Regions from separate parts of the Halomonas sp. 18071143 genome, predicted to be linked through region 1. Evidence: predicted binding sites of a transcription regulator. Region 1 holds the regulator's gene; the other holds the start of a gene.

Region 1 (7,374 bases):
TCCACAAGGGCGAAGTGGCCGAGCTGGATCCGACGCTGCCTGCCGCCAGCGCGCGTATCGGTCACTATACGGCGGGCGACCTGTTCGGCGCGATCAGCATTTTGAATGGCAAGAGCCGCTACCGTTTTCAGGCTGAAGACGAATGTCTGTGTTATGTCATGCCCAAGGCGCTGTTCAGCCAGCTGTGCCGACACTACCCGGCGTTCGAGCAGTTTTTCAAGCAGTCGCTGTCTCACAAGGCGCGCCTGTTGACCGAGAAGCGTGCCGATGGGGGAGTCACCATGGCGGGGTTCATGCTGGCCCGCGTCAGCGAGTGCATGCGTCAACCGTTGATGATGGATGCCCAGGCGTCCATTCAACAGGCCGTCCGACAGTTGAATGAAAGTCATGCCGACAGCCTGCTGGTGGCCACCGAACGCGGCCCAGGCATGGTCACCAAAACGGATTTGCTCAACGGTCTGGTCCTCGATAGCGCTTCATTGGACACCCCGGTGGCTGCGCTGGCCAACCTTGCGCTCGTCACTGTTGCCCCCGGGCAATATCTGTTCGAAGCCTTGATCACCATGACCCGCCATCAGGTATCACGCGTCGTGGTGATGGAGGAGGGCAGGGTGCAAGGGGTCGTAGAGCTGACGGACGTACTGGGGTTCTTCTCCAGCCGTAGCTATGTGATCAGCTTGCAAGTGGAGCAAGCCGATAGCTTGCCTGCCCTGGCATCGGCCAGTCAGCGCACGCCCGAGCTGGTCAAGGCGCTCATGGCCCAGGGCGTCAAGCTGCGTTTTGCCATGGACCTGCTGGCCGCGTTGAATGGCCGCATCATGAGCAAGGCGTGGGCCTTGACCGTACCCGAGCAGTATCACCCGCAAAGCTGCCTGATGGTCATGGGCAGCGAGGGCCGTGGCGAGCAGATTCTCAAAACCGATCAGGACAACGGGTTGATCCTGGCTGACGATTGCCAGTGGCCGGACGTGGCCGAGTGCATGAACGCCCTGTCAGAGACGCTGGTGCAGCTGGGCTACCCGCCATGCCCTGGCAACATCATGGTGTGTAACCCTGAGTGGGTGGGAACGGTGTCGACGTGGGAGTCGAACATCGCCAGGTGGGTGTCGGCCCGGGATGGCGACAGTCTGATGAAGCTGGCCATTTTGCTGGATGCCCACGGCGTCGCGGGCAACCCCGCGCTGCTGGACCGTGTGCGTGAGGCGCTGTTTGCGCGCTGTTCCCATGATGAGCTGCTGCTCTCCTATTTCGCCCGCGCAGCGCTGCGTTTCTCGACGCCGTTGACGCTGTTTGGTTCGCTGAAAAAGCCCCAGCACGGCATCGATATCAAGAAAGGCGGCATTTTTCCGATTGTTCATGGGGTGCGCACCATGGCGCTGGAGCGGCGCATCAAGGCGACCTCTACGCTGGATCGGCTCGATGCGCTGGCCGCCGATGGCCGTCTGGACCGCCGCTTTGCCGACGACCTGGGTGAGGCGCTGGCGCTGTTTACCGAGCTGCGTCTGAAGCAGCAGTTGCAGGAGCTGAAAAGCGCGGGCGCCCGCGATGCCGATACCGGCAAACGCACCAACCGAGTCGTGGTCCAGGAGCTTTCATCGCTGGAGCGTGACCTACTACGCGAAGCGCTGCACATCGTCAAGGACTTCAAGCAGCGGCTGTCCCATCGTTATCATCTGGAGTATTCGTGAGTGGAATGCGGCTATTGGATAGGCACGTGGGTCTCTTGAGCGGCTCACTGAGAACCCTGGTGCAGCGTGAAAGCGATCGACGGCGGTTCGCGGACACGCCGCATGGCTGGCTGTTCCAGCCTTATATGGGCGAAGAAGCAGTGGCGTTGGCGTGTCGTGAAAGCCAGGCTCGCCCGGGCGAGCTGCGCGTGGCCGCTGTCGTATTGACGCCGCGCCGGGTGTTGACCAGCCATGCCTGGAGCGACACGCTGACCATGAAAGGCGAACACATGCCTCATCGTCAGGAGCGAGACGATGCACCTGCTTCGTCAGTTGACTCGGGAACTCGGATCGAAGTGCTGGCGGGGTTCATCGGTAACCGGCCCGTGGTGGGGTGGCAGTTGGATGCCCTGCTGGCGCCGCTTGGCCGGATGTTCAAAGCCACGCTGGGGTTTGGGCTACCCAATGCTCAGGTCGATCTGGCCAGGCTGCACGCTCGTCAGCTACGCCGCTTGCATCCCCAGGCAGAGGTCGGCCCGAGCATCAACGAAGCGCTGTCATGCTGGTCTCTGCCGCTGGCCTGGCCCTCGGTACAAAGCGAGGCCACGGCGGCGGCGCTGCTCTATCAGCGCTTGCAGAGTGAACGCCTTTTCACGGTGTGAGCCGACGCGCTGGCCAGAGGTCGACGATGGGTTTGTATTGGGTCGCGCCTGCGAGTCTTGTAGAATAGCCGCTGCTCCTTCACCCATCGGCAGTACAACGACCATGTTATCACCTGACTTTTTCGACCCCTCCTCGGCGACGCGTGCCACCAATGCGGCGTCTGAACAGCAGCCTGAACTTCAGGATGCCAAACAGAAGCGCGAATTCAACAAGTTGCAGAAGCGTCTTCGTCGTGAAGTGGGCAACGCCATCATCGATTACAACATGATCGATGAGGGTGATCGGGTCATGGTATGCCTGTCGGGTGGCAAGGACAGCTACACCATGCTGGAAATCCTGCGCAATCTGCAGCGCAATGCGCCGGTCAACTTTTCCCTGGTGGCGGTCAACCTCGACCAGAAACAGCCGGGCTTTCCCGAGCACGTGCTGCCCCGTTACCTGGATCAGCTGGGTGTGGAGTACCACATTCTGGAGCGGGATACCTATTCGGTGGTGAAGGAGAAAACCCCGGAAGGCAAGACCACCTGCGCGCTCTGCTCGCGACTGCGTCGCGGGTCGCTCTACGGGTTTGCCGAGGAGATCGGCGCCAACAAGATTGCCCTGGGCCACCACCGGGAAGATATCCTCGAGACGCTGTTTCTCAACATGTTCTTTGGCGGAACCCTGAAGGCCATGCCGCCCAAGCTGCTGTCCGACGACGGCAAGAACATCGTGATCCGCCCCTTGGCCTACTGCAAGGAGGCGGACATTGCCGAATTCTCACGGCTGATGGAGTTTCCGATCATTCCCTGCAACCTGTGCGGGTCGCAGCCCAATATGCAGCGTCAGATCGTCAAGGACATGCTGGCCGAATGGGACAAGAAGCACCCGGGGCGGCTGGAGAGCATGTTCAAGGCCGTCACCAATGTAGCGCCTTCCCAGTTGGCCGACCGGGCGCTGTTCGACTTCGTCGGGCTGGAAGCCAAACAGGCGGCGCTGATGGAAGGGCGCATTCAGGCGTTCAACGTGAGCTGATCGCCTGCTCCTCTTCTTCGGCCAGGGTGATGAGCCGCTGCAGGTCGAGAATATTGACCTCTCGGCCCGAGACGGCCACCACGTTCTGTTGCTGAAAGCGGCTCAGGATACGGCTGACGGTTTCGACGGCCAGCCCCAGGTAGTTCCCCATGTCGGCGCGAGACATGGAGAGCCGGAAGCTGTAGGGCGAGTAGCCGCGTCGCCGGAAGCGATCAGAGAGGGTAATCAGGAAGCTGGCCAGCCGCTGGTCGGCGGTCTTGCGCGATAGCAGGCGCATCATGCGCCGATCATCACGCAGCTCTTTGCTCATGCTGCGGTAAAGCTGGCCGCGCAGCTCCGGGAGCTCTTCCGATAGTGTGTCCAGGCGGTCGAAAGGAATCTCGCACACCGTGGTGGTTTCCAGGGCGATCACGCTGCCGGGATACTGCTCTTCATCGATACCATCCAACCCCACCAGCTCGCTGGGCAGATAGAAGTTGGTCAACTGATCGTTGCCGTTGCCTTCGCTGGTCACCTGTTTCAGGCTGCCGGAACGTACCGCATAGACGCTGGTGAACGCATCGCCCTGGCGAAACAGCGGTTCGCCCTTCTTGAGCGGTGCGCGGCGGCGGATGATGGCGTCGAACTGGCTCATATCCTCCAGCTCCAGGGCGAGCGGTAGGCACAGCGAGCTGAGGCTGCAGGTCTGGCAGCGCGCCTCTTGCAGCAGTGAACGTCGTTGGCTGGCAGGATATGGCATGTTGTTCTCCCTTTTCATTAGCCATCATAGGGTCAGGGGGTGGATGTCTCAAGGTGCCGTTTATACGATCTTCGAGTAACGCTGGGAGGGTTGCCCCGGCAGGCGCGCATCGAACGCCATGGCCAAGTGGCGAATCAGCAGCCGCCCGGTCGGCGTCGCCCGCAGGCGGTTCCCTTCGCGCTGCAGCAGGCCATCCCGCTCGGCGGGCTGCAGGCGCTCCAGCGTGCTGGCGAAGTAGGCAGGCGCGTCGATGTGCCAACGTTGGCCAACGCTGGCCAGGTCAATTTCCATATCGCACATCAGGCGCTCGATGACGTCTCTCCGCATTAGGTCGTCCTTATTTAAACGTACTCCTTTGACGGTTGCCAGCCGACCTTCATCCAATGCCGCTTCATACGCGGCCAGCTGGGTGGGGTTCTGGGCATACAGATCATCGATACGGGAAATGGCCGAAACGCCCAAGCCAATCAGGTCGCACTGGGCGTGGCTGGAGTAGCCCTGGAAGTTACGCTGCAGAGTGCCTTGGCGCTGGGCCTGGGCGAGGCTGTCGTCCGGGCGGGCAAAGTGGTCCATGCCGATATGCACATAGCCTGCCTGAGTGAGCATCTCGATGGTGGTGCGCAGGATCGCCAGCTTCTCGTCGGCGCTGGGCAGGTCTGTCTCGCTGATGCGCCGCTGGGGGGCAAAGCGGCTGGGCATGTGGGCGTAATTGAACACCGACAAGCGGGCCGGGTTGAGGTCGATGACCTGGCCAAGCGTGTCGGCAAAGCTCTGCTCGGTCTGAAACGGTAGCCCGTAAATCAGATCCAGATTGAGGGAGCGAAAGCCCAGCCGATGTGCTTCGTCCATCAGGGTTTCGGTCATGACCTTGGGCTGCACGCGGTTGATGGCCGCCTGTACCCTAGGGTTCAGGTCCTGGACGCCCAGGCTGAGGCGATTGAAACCCAGCGACTGCAGGTGGCGCAGGGTAAAGACATCTGCTTCACGGGGGTCGATCTCGATGGCGTAATCGCGGTCAGGAGCGTTGGAGAGCCCAAACCTCGCGTCCAACCTGTCTACCAGGTCGCTCATTTGCGCCAGGGTCAGGAACGTTGGGGTGCCACCGCCCCAGTGCAGCTGCTGCACGGGCCGCCGAGTATCCAGATGGCGCGAGGTCAGCACCATTTCACGATCGAGGCGCGATAGGTAGGGTTCGGCCAGCTGGGTGTTCTTGGTGGCGATCTTGTTGCAGGCGCAGTAAAAGCAGATCTTGCGGCAAAAGGGCACGTGCACGTACAGGGAGAGCGGCCGTTGGCTGGCATTGCTGCGCGCCAGGGCTTCAGTGACGTCGTCGGCACCGATGTCTGCGTCAAAGGAGAGTGCCGTAGGGTAGGACGTATAGCGTGGGCCGCTGGTGTCGTAACGGCGCAGCAGGGCCTCGTCCCAGGCAGGGGTCTCGGCCGCTGCGAGGTGAGGAGGTACGGTGGCAGCAGAGGCAAGGGGCATGAAGAGACGCTCCGTGGTAACAGGGCAAAGTAGCCAGGTGGTGGGCCACCGGCCGACATATGCCTGCATGCTAAGGCATCGAAGCGGGCAAAGCGTTGAGCTATATCAAGCTATGGGTGGAGGGCCGTCGGCAGCAGCGACCACAGTTGCCACAGGGCAAAGCCGATGATGGTCAAGGCGGCCACGGTACGCGTGGCGGGGTGGCGAATGAGCTGGCCCATCTGGCGAGCCGCCAGGCCGGTGGCCAGCAGGGCTGGCAGGGTGCCCAGTCCGAAGGCACCCATCAGCAACGCGCCCTGCTGCGGGTCGGCCGTGGCCAGACTCCAGGCCAGCATGGAGTACACCAGCCCACAGGGTAGCCAGCCCCAGATTGCACCCAGGGCAAAAGCCTGGGGCAGGTGCACGACAGGCATCAACCGTCGGCCCAGGGGTTCGAGATAGCGCCACAGGTAGCGTCCGGCGGCCTCGACCCGGAGCAGACCTTTCCACCAGTTGGCGATGTACAGCGCCATCAGAATCAGCATGACCGCCGCCACCACCTGCAGGCTCACTCCGGCGGCCGGGGAGAGCGAGACCAGTGTGCCCAGCGCAGCCACTAGCGCTCCGGCCACCATGTAGCTGAGAATACGCCCCAGGTTGTAGCTCATCAGCAGCCCGCCCAGGCGAGCAGGGTGGCGCATGCTGGGCGGCACGGCGAAGGTGAGGGCGCTCATGATGCCACCGCACATGCCGATGCAGTGCGCCCCGCCCATGAGGCCAAATACCCAGGCCGCCAGCAGCGGCGGCAGGTCCAGCCCGGTCGGGTTCATGGCGGGGGCTCTTGGTCGCGAGGCGGCCTGGCCCTGTTTTTTCGCTCGGCGCGCTGTTCAGGCGTCAGGTCGTTTTCGTCGTCATCGAACAGGATGCGGTGGGCAGGGCCTTCCAGGTCTTCGAACTGGTCGTGCTTCACCGCCCAGAAGAAGGCCCAGACCGCGAGGCCGAGCAGGATCAGCGATAGCGGAATCAACAGGTACAGAATGCTCATGCAGTCACCGGTTTGGTGGGGGCGATGCTGGGGGTTGGAGCACTGCGCCAACGCGATAGACGCAAGGCGTTGCCCACCACCACCAGCGAGCTCAGCGACATGCCGATGGCGGCCAGCCAGGGCGGAATGAGCCCCATGGCGGCCAGCGGCAAGGCCGAGAAGTTGTAGCACACCGACCAGATCATGTTTTGCCGCATGATGCGGCGGGTGGCCTGGGCAATATCCACGGCATCGTGGATGCGCATCAGGCGTGGGCTCATCAGTACCGCATCGGCGCGGGTACGCGCCAGGTCGGTGGCACTGTTCATGGCAATCGCGACATCGGCCCCCGCCAGCACGGGCACATCGTTGATGCCATCGCCAATCATTACCACCCGTTCGCCCTGGGCCTGCAGCTCGCGCAGCCGGTTCAGCTTGTCCTCGGGGGACTGGCCCGCGTGCCAGGTCTCGATATTGAGCTGATCGGCCAGGCTTTCCACGGCTTCCCGGGTATCCCCGGAGAGCAGCTCCACCGCCAGACCGCGTGCTTGCAGGGCCGCCACGGTTTGCGCGGCGTCTTCCCGAATGCCGTCATGCAGCTTGAACCAGGCGCGCGGCTGGTGATCTTCGCTCAGCAGCAGCCACTGCCCGCTGCCCGGCACCGCGATGCTTTGCTGGCTGGCGAAGTCGGGCTTGCCCAACCGCCAGACGGCTCCATCGAGGGTGCCCTCCAGGCCGCTACCGGTATGGCTCTTGACATGGCGTGCCTGAAGCGTGGCATCGCGGAAGGGGCGGAAGGCGCG
Region 2 (7,374 bases), 1.1 Mb from region 1:
TGCAACGACCCTCGGGTGGGTACCAAAAGGGGCATGCCCCGTACCAGGCCCTGCCTGGCCAACTGCTGGGCCAGGGATGCCACGCGCCGGTTCAACGTGCGGTAGCTCAGGCGCACGGTGCCCGCCTCCACCGCGATATGCTCCGGCGTCTGCTGGGCCCAGTAGTGAATGGGGCATGTCTCGGTCACGGGGAAAGCTCCTTGCGGTCGTCGCCAGCGGCGGCGTGGTAGAGGCAGTGCAGCCACGCGTGCCGCAACTCACCGGCTGGCGAGAGAAGTGATTCGCTGAACGCCTGGGCGGTATCCAGCCCCGCAGGCTCCTCGGGAGCCCACTGCCGGGCCAGGCAACTCAACTGCCCCAACCCCCACTGAGATTCGAAACTGGATGAGATCACCACCCTCAAGCGGTGGGCCCTGGCGCGCTGAACCAACGCCTGGCAAGCTGCGAACCCGCCCATCAGCGTCGGCTTGATGACCAGCGCCGCCAGCCGGGGGTGCGGCGCCCAGGCAGTGCCGCGCTGCAGGGTTTCATCCAGGGCGATGTCGATGCCCGTGGCGTCCGCCACGGCGATGCTGTCGGCCAGCGTAGCACAGGGCTCCTCCAGGTAATCGATTTGGGCGGGCGACAGCTGCTGGCAAAAGCGTAGTGCCTGCTCGCGCTGCCAGCCACCGTTGGCATCAAGGATCAGCCGCGTGTTGGGTAGCCATCTGGCGAGGCTTGCGATCAAGGCCAGCTCCGCATCGCTCGGGTAGCGGGCCACCTTCAGCTTGATGCGTTCTGGTGGAGCAGCCTGCCATTGGGCCGCGCGCTCTGGCAGTGCACTCATCAGCGCTTGCGGGGTGCCCTGCAGCAATGGGTAGGGCGGCCGAGGGGCAGGCAGGGAAGCGGGCCAGCGGTGCCGGGCACAGTCAAAACCAAACTGTACTGAAGGTAACGTTGGTTTGGCTGTCTCACCGCGCTCTATAGCCGCCAGGCAGGCCAGGCTCTCGGCGGTGGCGTCAGCGAGGCTCTCACGGGAAAAGCCAGGCAGCGGGGCTATCTCGCCCCACTGGCCGTTGATCGTGACTAACAGGCCTTCTCTGCTCGCCAACCGCTGACCTTTGAACATCAGCGGCTGGCGAAACGGTAGCGAGTAGCGGTAAAGCGCCAGCGCCATCAGGGGTTGCGCGGGTAGCGCGAGAAGTCCGGGCGGCGCTTTTCATTGAAGGCGTTGCGCCCTTCCTGCCCCTCGTCGGTCATGTAGAAGAGCATGGTGGCATTGCCCGCCAGCTCCTGCAGCCCGGCTTGGCCGTCGCAGTCGGCGTTCAGCGCCGCTTTCAGGCAGCGCAGCGCCATGGGGCTATGCTGCAGCATTTCACGGCACCAGCGCACGCTCTCTCGCTCCAGCTCGGCCACCGGCACCACGTGGTTCACCAGCCCCATCTCCAACGCTTGGGCGGCGCTGTACTGTCGGCACAGGAACCATATTTCACGGGCTTTTTTCTGGCCGACGATTCTCGCCATGTAAGAAGCCCCGTAGCCCCCGTCAAACGAGCCCACTTTCGGGCCCGTTTGCCCAAAAACGGCGTTGTCGGCGGCGATGGTCAGGTCACACATCATGTGCAGCACGTGGCCACCGCCAATGGCGTAGCCCGCCACCATGGCGATGATCGGCTTGGGGCAGGTGCGAATGTCACGCTGGAAATCCAGCACGTTGAGGTGATGGGTGCCCGCCTCGTCGCGGTAGCCGCCGTAGTCGCCGCGAATGCGCTGGTCGCCCCCAGAGCAGAAGGCCTGTTCGCCCGCCCCGGTCAGCAGAATCGCGCCAATGGCGCTGTCATGGCGCGCGCGGCCCAGGGCATGGATCATCTCGCTCACCGTTTGCGGGCGAAACGCATTGCGCACCTCAGGGCGATTGATGGTGATCCGGGCAATGCCCTCCTCAGCGGTGTGATAGAGGATGTCCTGGTACTCCTGCGAGGCGTCCTGCCACTTGATGGGGGCATACAGCGCCTGTTCCGTGAGTCCTTCGATCATGCTGACCTCGTGCTTTATCAGGGGTGTGCGTTCTTTTTGATGCGGACGTGTTCGCGGGCGGGCCTCAGCGCAGCCAGCCCACGACCACCAGAGCCAGCGCCAACAGGCTCAGCAGGGCCGCCAGGCCGTACATCAGCCATTTGTTGCGGGTGTCCTGGCCCAGGCTCAGGTCGAATAGGCCATGGCGCAGCCGGTGGGCGGCATGAAACAGCGGCAAACACACGGCGGCGCCGATGAACAGCACACCGGGCAGGCTGAACAGCAGGCGTGAGGCCCGCTCGTGACCAAGCGCCTCGGCGGGCAGCAGGCCCAGCGGCAGCAATAGCCCGATGAACAGAATCACCGCAGGCAAGACCACGGCAAAACAGACGCCCCCCGCACTGAACAGCCCCCACCACAAGGGTTCGTCATAGGCTTGCCGAGGCTGGCTCAGGTGTGCTTTTTGATGTGAGGTTTTCATGCGCCGCCCCTCCCCAAGAGCCAGAACAACACGACCGCCACTGCCACGACCCCCGCCCACTGGCCAGCAACGATGGCGCCAGCGGGCACGCTGCGCCCCGCCACGCGTAGCGGCATGACCCGAGGAAACAGCACGAAGAAGGTGGCCGCGTGATAGAGACTGGCCACCAGCGCCAGCGCATTCAGCAGTAGCACCAGCGGCGAGCCCATGAAGGCCACCCAGCCCTGCCAGCTCGCCGGGCCCTGCAACAGCGCGAACACCCCTGCCAACAGGCAGAGAATGAAAAACACCAGCGGCACCACCGTGGCTTCGCGCAGCATATAGCGCTTGAAGAAACCGTGCTTCAGCCACCAGTTGCGCTTCAAGGGCGGCAGCCGTTGTGATGATGATTTTTCCATGCGGCACTCTCCCGACGGTTCGTTCTGGCCAATCAGCCCTTGAACAGCGCGATCAGCGTATGTTTGGCGGCCTCGACCTTGCCCTGGTTGACCGCAGCGGCTGGGTCGACGTGCTTGGGGCATACCTGCGAGCAGAAGCCCACGAAGGTACAGCTCCAGACACCATCATGGCGGTTGAGCTGCGCCATGCGCTGGCGTTTGCCCTGGTCCCGGCTATCCAGGTTGTAGCGGTGCGCCAGGGTCAGCGCCGCAGGCCCCAGAAACTCCGGGTTCAAGCCAAACTGCGGGCACGCCGAATAGCACAGGCCACAGTTGATGCAGTTGGCAAACTGCCGATAGCGCGCCAGCTGTTCGGGCGTTTGTGTGTGGGGCTGCGCCTGGCCGGGATCGAAGGTCTGCACCGGGTCCTGTTCGATCAGGTAGGGCTTCACCGCCGCCAGGTGCTCCAGGAACAGCGCCATGTCCACGACCAGGTCCCGCTGAACAGGGAAGTGCGCCAGTGGTTCGATACGAATCTCGCCAGAGTAGTCGCGCAGGAAGGTTTTACAGCCCAGCTTGGGAATGCCGTTGACCATGACGCCGCAGGAGCCACAAATCGCCATTCGGCAAGACCAGCGGTAGCTCAGCGTGCTGTCCTGCTGCTCCTTGATATGGTTCAGCGCGTCGAGAAGCGAGGTGCTCTCCTCCACCGCAACGTCGTAGGTTTGCCAGTAGGGATCCGCTGCGCTGTCGGGCAGGTAACGCTTGATGCTGATGTGCTTGTTCATGCCTTGCCTCCCTTGGCCGCATCCCCGTAAACCCGCGCGGCCGGGGCCGAAAAGCGGGTATCCACCGCCTGCCAGCGTAGCTCGGCGGGCGCGTCACCCTGGTAAAACACCTGGCTATGCTTGAGATAGCCCACATCGTCACGGGCCTGCAGGCCCTCGTCCAGACGCTGGTGGGCACCCCGGGATTCGCGACGCTCCAACGCGGCCAAACACGACGCCTCGGCGATCTCCAGCCCGTAGCCAAACTCCAGGCACTCCAGCAGCTCGGTATTGAAGATCTTGCTGGTGTCACTGACCCGCACCTGGGCATAGCGCTGGCGCAGCTGGCGGAGGGTGTCCAACGCCTGCTGCATGCCTGCTTCGGTGCGGTAAATGCCGCAGCCGCTCTCCATGGCCTGCACCATGGCGTGCTTGAGCGTCACCCAGGATTCACCGCTGCCCTGGCCATCGCATAGCGTGGCCAGCCGCGCCTGCTGCCGCTGGGCCTGCGCCTGCAAGACCGGCAGCGCCACCCAGTCGGTGCGGGCGGCCCGCTGGCTGGCCTGCTCCCCGGCCAAGCGGCCAAAGACCAGCAGCTCGGTCAGCGAGTTGGAGCCCAGCCGGTTGGCCCCATGCAGGCCCACCGACGCACACTCCCCGGCGGCGTACAGGCCTGCAATGGTCGTTTCGCACTGGGGATCGGTTTCGATGCCGCCCATGGTGTAGTGCACCGCAGGCCGAATCGGGATCGGCTCCTTGACGGGGTCGACGTTGATATAGGATTTGGCCAGCTCGCAGATGAACGGCAGGCGCTCATGCAGATAGTCGGCGCCCAAGTGACGAAGGTCGAGATAGACCACGTCGCTGTCGCCAAACTTGCCGGTGCGCCCGGCTTGCTGCTCCTGCCAGAACGCCTGGGAAAGCTTGTCTCGAGGGCCCAGCTCCATGTACTTGTTTTCCGGCTTGCCCAAGGGGGTTTCCGGCCCCAGGCCGTAATCCTGCAGGTAGCGGTAACCCTCATTGTTGAGCAGGATACCGCCTTCCCCCCGGCACGCTTCGGTGATCAGGATGCCCGAGCCGGGCAGGCCGGTGGGGTGGTACTGCACGAACTCCATGTCGCGCAGCGCCACGCCGTGGCGGTAGGCCATGGCCATGCCGTCACCGGTGACGATGCCCGCATTGGTGTTGAAGCGAAACAGCCGCCCCGCCCCGCCGGTGGCCAACACCACCGCCTTGGCACGCAACAGCAGCAGCTCACCCGTGGCGACCTGCAGGGCAATGACGCCCACCACGGCCCCTTCGTGCACCGCCAGGTCCAGCACGAAGTACTCGTCGAAGCGTTCGATCTCGGGGTATTTCAGCGAGGTCTGAAACAGCGTGTGCAGCATATGGAAGCCGGTCTTGTCGGCAGCAAACCAGGTGCGCGCTGTTTTCATGCCACCAAAGCGGCGCACCTGTATGCGGCCATCGGGCTGGCGGCTCCAGGGGCACCCCCAGCGCTCCATCTGCACCAGTTCCTGATAGGCGTGGCGCACGAAGTAGTCCACCACGCCCTGCTCCACCAGCCAGTCGCCCCCAGAAACCGTGTCGTCGAAGTGCGCCTGAAACGAGTCCTCGTCACTGGTCACCGCCGCCGCGCCCCCTTCGGCCGCCACCGTGTGGGAACGCATGGGATACACCTTGGAGACCAGCGCAATGCGCTGCGCGTGACCGCCCTGCTTGGCCTGCTCGGCGGCCGCTATGGCGGCCCGCAGGCCAGCGCCCCCACCGCCGACGATGACGATATCCACATCCTGCTGCTGCATGGCACCCCCTTGTGCGGCTGCACTACTCATGACGCAATTCTCATTACGGACTTCTAATGACGCAATTCTCATGACGCGACGCCGGTCAGCGCACGGCCTGCCGCCCTGCTGATGAAGCGACGTTATCACAGCCCGACAGGCCCTCGGCCTTGATCTAAAGCATGATTGATATAGATCAAATAAACCGCGACTTGCCTTGCCTATGCTTTCCCTGACACCCGTGAAACACCACGCTGGATCTCATCTCTGCTGTGCTCACTCAGGCAAGGCGCTACGGCTTGCCGATAACCTTATCGAGAGGTCGCCATGAACCTCAGCACTTCGCTCCGCTCTCGCTGGCCGCTGCTCGCGCCACTGGCCACCACGCTGGTGATCGCCCTGCTGCCCACCCCGGCCGGGCTACCGCCCCATGCCTGGTACTTCTTCGCCATCTTTTTGGGCTGTGTGGTCGGCCTGATTCTGGAACCCCTGCCCGGCGCGGTCATCGGGCTGGTTGGCGTTACCCTGGTGGCGCTGCTTTCCCGCTGGGTGCTGTTCTCCCCGGAGCAGCTGGCCAACGACGGCTTCAACGCCACCAACCAGGCCTTCGCCTGGGCGGTTTCGGGGTTCACCAACGCTACCGTCTGGCTGATTTTCGGTGCCTTCATGTTTGCCCTGGGGTATGAAAAGACCGGGCTGGGGCGGCGGATCTCGCTGTGGCTGGTGCACGCCATGGGCAAGCGCACGCTGACCCTGGGCTACGCGGTGATGATCGCCGATGGCATTCTGGCCCCTTTCACACCCTCCAATACGGCGCGCAGCGCAGGCACCATCTATCCGGTCATTCGTAACCTGCCGCCGCTGTACGACTCGCACCCCAATGACCCCAGCATGAAGCGTATGGGCAGCTTCCTGATGTGGACCGCCATTGCGGCCACCTGCGTGACCAGCTCGATGTTTCTCACTGCCCTGGCGCCGAACCTGCTGGCCATCGCGCTCACCGAAAGCGCCACGGGCATCCATATCAGTTGGGGGCAGTGGTTCGTGGCGGTGGTGCCGGTGGGGGTCCTTCTGCTGCTGTTGGTGCCGCTGCTGTGCTACTGGCTGTGCGCCCCGGAGGTAAAGGCCGGGGATGAGATCTCCGACTGGGCGAAAGGGGAGCTGCAGAACCTGGGCCCGCTGACCCGCCACGAAATCGTGCTGGTCATCATGGTGGTCACCGCGCTGCTGCTGTGGATCTTCGCTGGCGACCGGGTATCGGCGTCGCTGGTGGGGCTGGTGGTCATCTGCGGCATGCTGCTGACCGGCATGGTGAGCTGGAACGACATTCTCGATAACCGTGCCGCCTGGAATACCTTCGTGTGGTTTGCCACCCTGGTGGCTCTGGCGGGCGGCTTGAGCCAGGTAGGCTTCGTGGGCTGGTTCGGCAACCTGGTAGGCGGGCAGATCAGCCACTTCGACCCGCTAGTGGCCATGGTCGCCCTGGTGGTCATCTTCTATGTCCTGCACTACTTCTTCGCCAGCATCACCGCCCACGTAACTGCTCTGCTGCCGGTCATGCTGGCGGCAGCTTCAGGCATTGCGGGGCTGGACATGCAGCTATTCATTCTGCTGTTGCTGCCCACCCTGGGCTTCATGGGCATCCTGACCCCTTATGGCACCGGCCCCAGCCCGGTGTATTACGGCAGCGGCTACTTGCCCAGCGCGCTGTACTGGCGCCTGGGGGCCATCTTCGGGCTGCTGTTCCTGGTGGCCTGGCTGGCCATTGGTCTGCCCTGGCTACTGCTGATTCAGTGAGCCACGTACTGACTCAGTGCACCATGCGCTTGCCGCGCCTCAGCGCGGCAGCGTTTGTGCCAGTTGCTGTGACAAGTGCCCTGCCATGGCCTTGGGGTGTTCCACATGCAGGTTATGGCCGCCCGGCAGCGCCCAGTGGCGCAGGCGCGGCGCGTGCTGCGCTAGGCGGTTGG

Evidence for each region. Region 1 encodes FNR, which switches genes on or off when oxygen is low (the NO sensors DNR and NnrR bind a similar motif). Its sites were predicted from a motif close to TTGATNTANATCAA; they were not measured.
Region 2: frdA (fumarate reductase (quinol) flavoprotein subunit) is a predicted target of FNR. The motif match lies at 5,591-5,604, and genes of this name have one in related genera.

The regions. Positions count from the first base shown of each region.
Region 1 is NZ_CP078120.1:680,036-687,409, forward strand. Features, by position in the region: gene KVY02_RS03290 (DUF294 nucleotidyltransferase-like domain-containing protein) at 1-1,688, shown strand, start outside; gene KVY02_RS03295 (DNA polymerase III subunit epsilon) at 1,715-2,329, shown strand; gene ttcA (tRNA 2-thiocytidine(32) synthetase TtcA) at 2,433-3,344, shown strand; gene fnr (fumarate/nitrate reduction transcriptional regulator Fnr) at 3,331-4,083, opposite strand; gene hemN (oxygen-independent coproporphyrinogen III oxidase) at 4,144-5,568, opposite strand; gene KVY02_RS03315 (sulfite exporter TauE/SafE family protein) at 5,679-6,377, opposite strand; gene ccoS (cbb3-type cytochrome oxidase assembly protein CcoS) at 6,374-6,592, opposite strand; gene KVY02_RS03325 (heavy metal translocating P-type ATPase) at 6,589-7,374, opposite strand, start outside.
Region 2 is NZ_CP078120.1:3,439,560-3,446,933, forward strand. Features, by position in the region: gene KVY02_RS16125 (AMP-binding protein) at 1-188, opposite strand, end outside; gene menC (o-succinylbenzoate synthase) at 185-1,156, opposite strand; gene menB (1,4-dihydroxy-2-naphthoyl-CoA synthase) at 1,156-2,016, opposite strand; gene frdD (fumarate reductase subunit FrdD) at 2,081-2,476, opposite strand; gene KVY02_RS16145 (fumarate reductase) at 2,473-2,874, opposite strand; gene KVY02_RS16150 (succinate dehydrogenase/fumarate reductase iron-sulfur subunit) at 2,907-3,641, opposite strand; gene frdA (fumarate reductase (quinol) flavoprotein subunit) at 3,638-5,425, opposite strand; gene KVY02_RS16160 (anion permease) at 5,732-7,201, shown strand; gene menH (2-succinyl-6-hydroxy-2,4-cyclohexadiene-1-carboxylate synthase) at 7,241-7,374, opposite strand, start outside.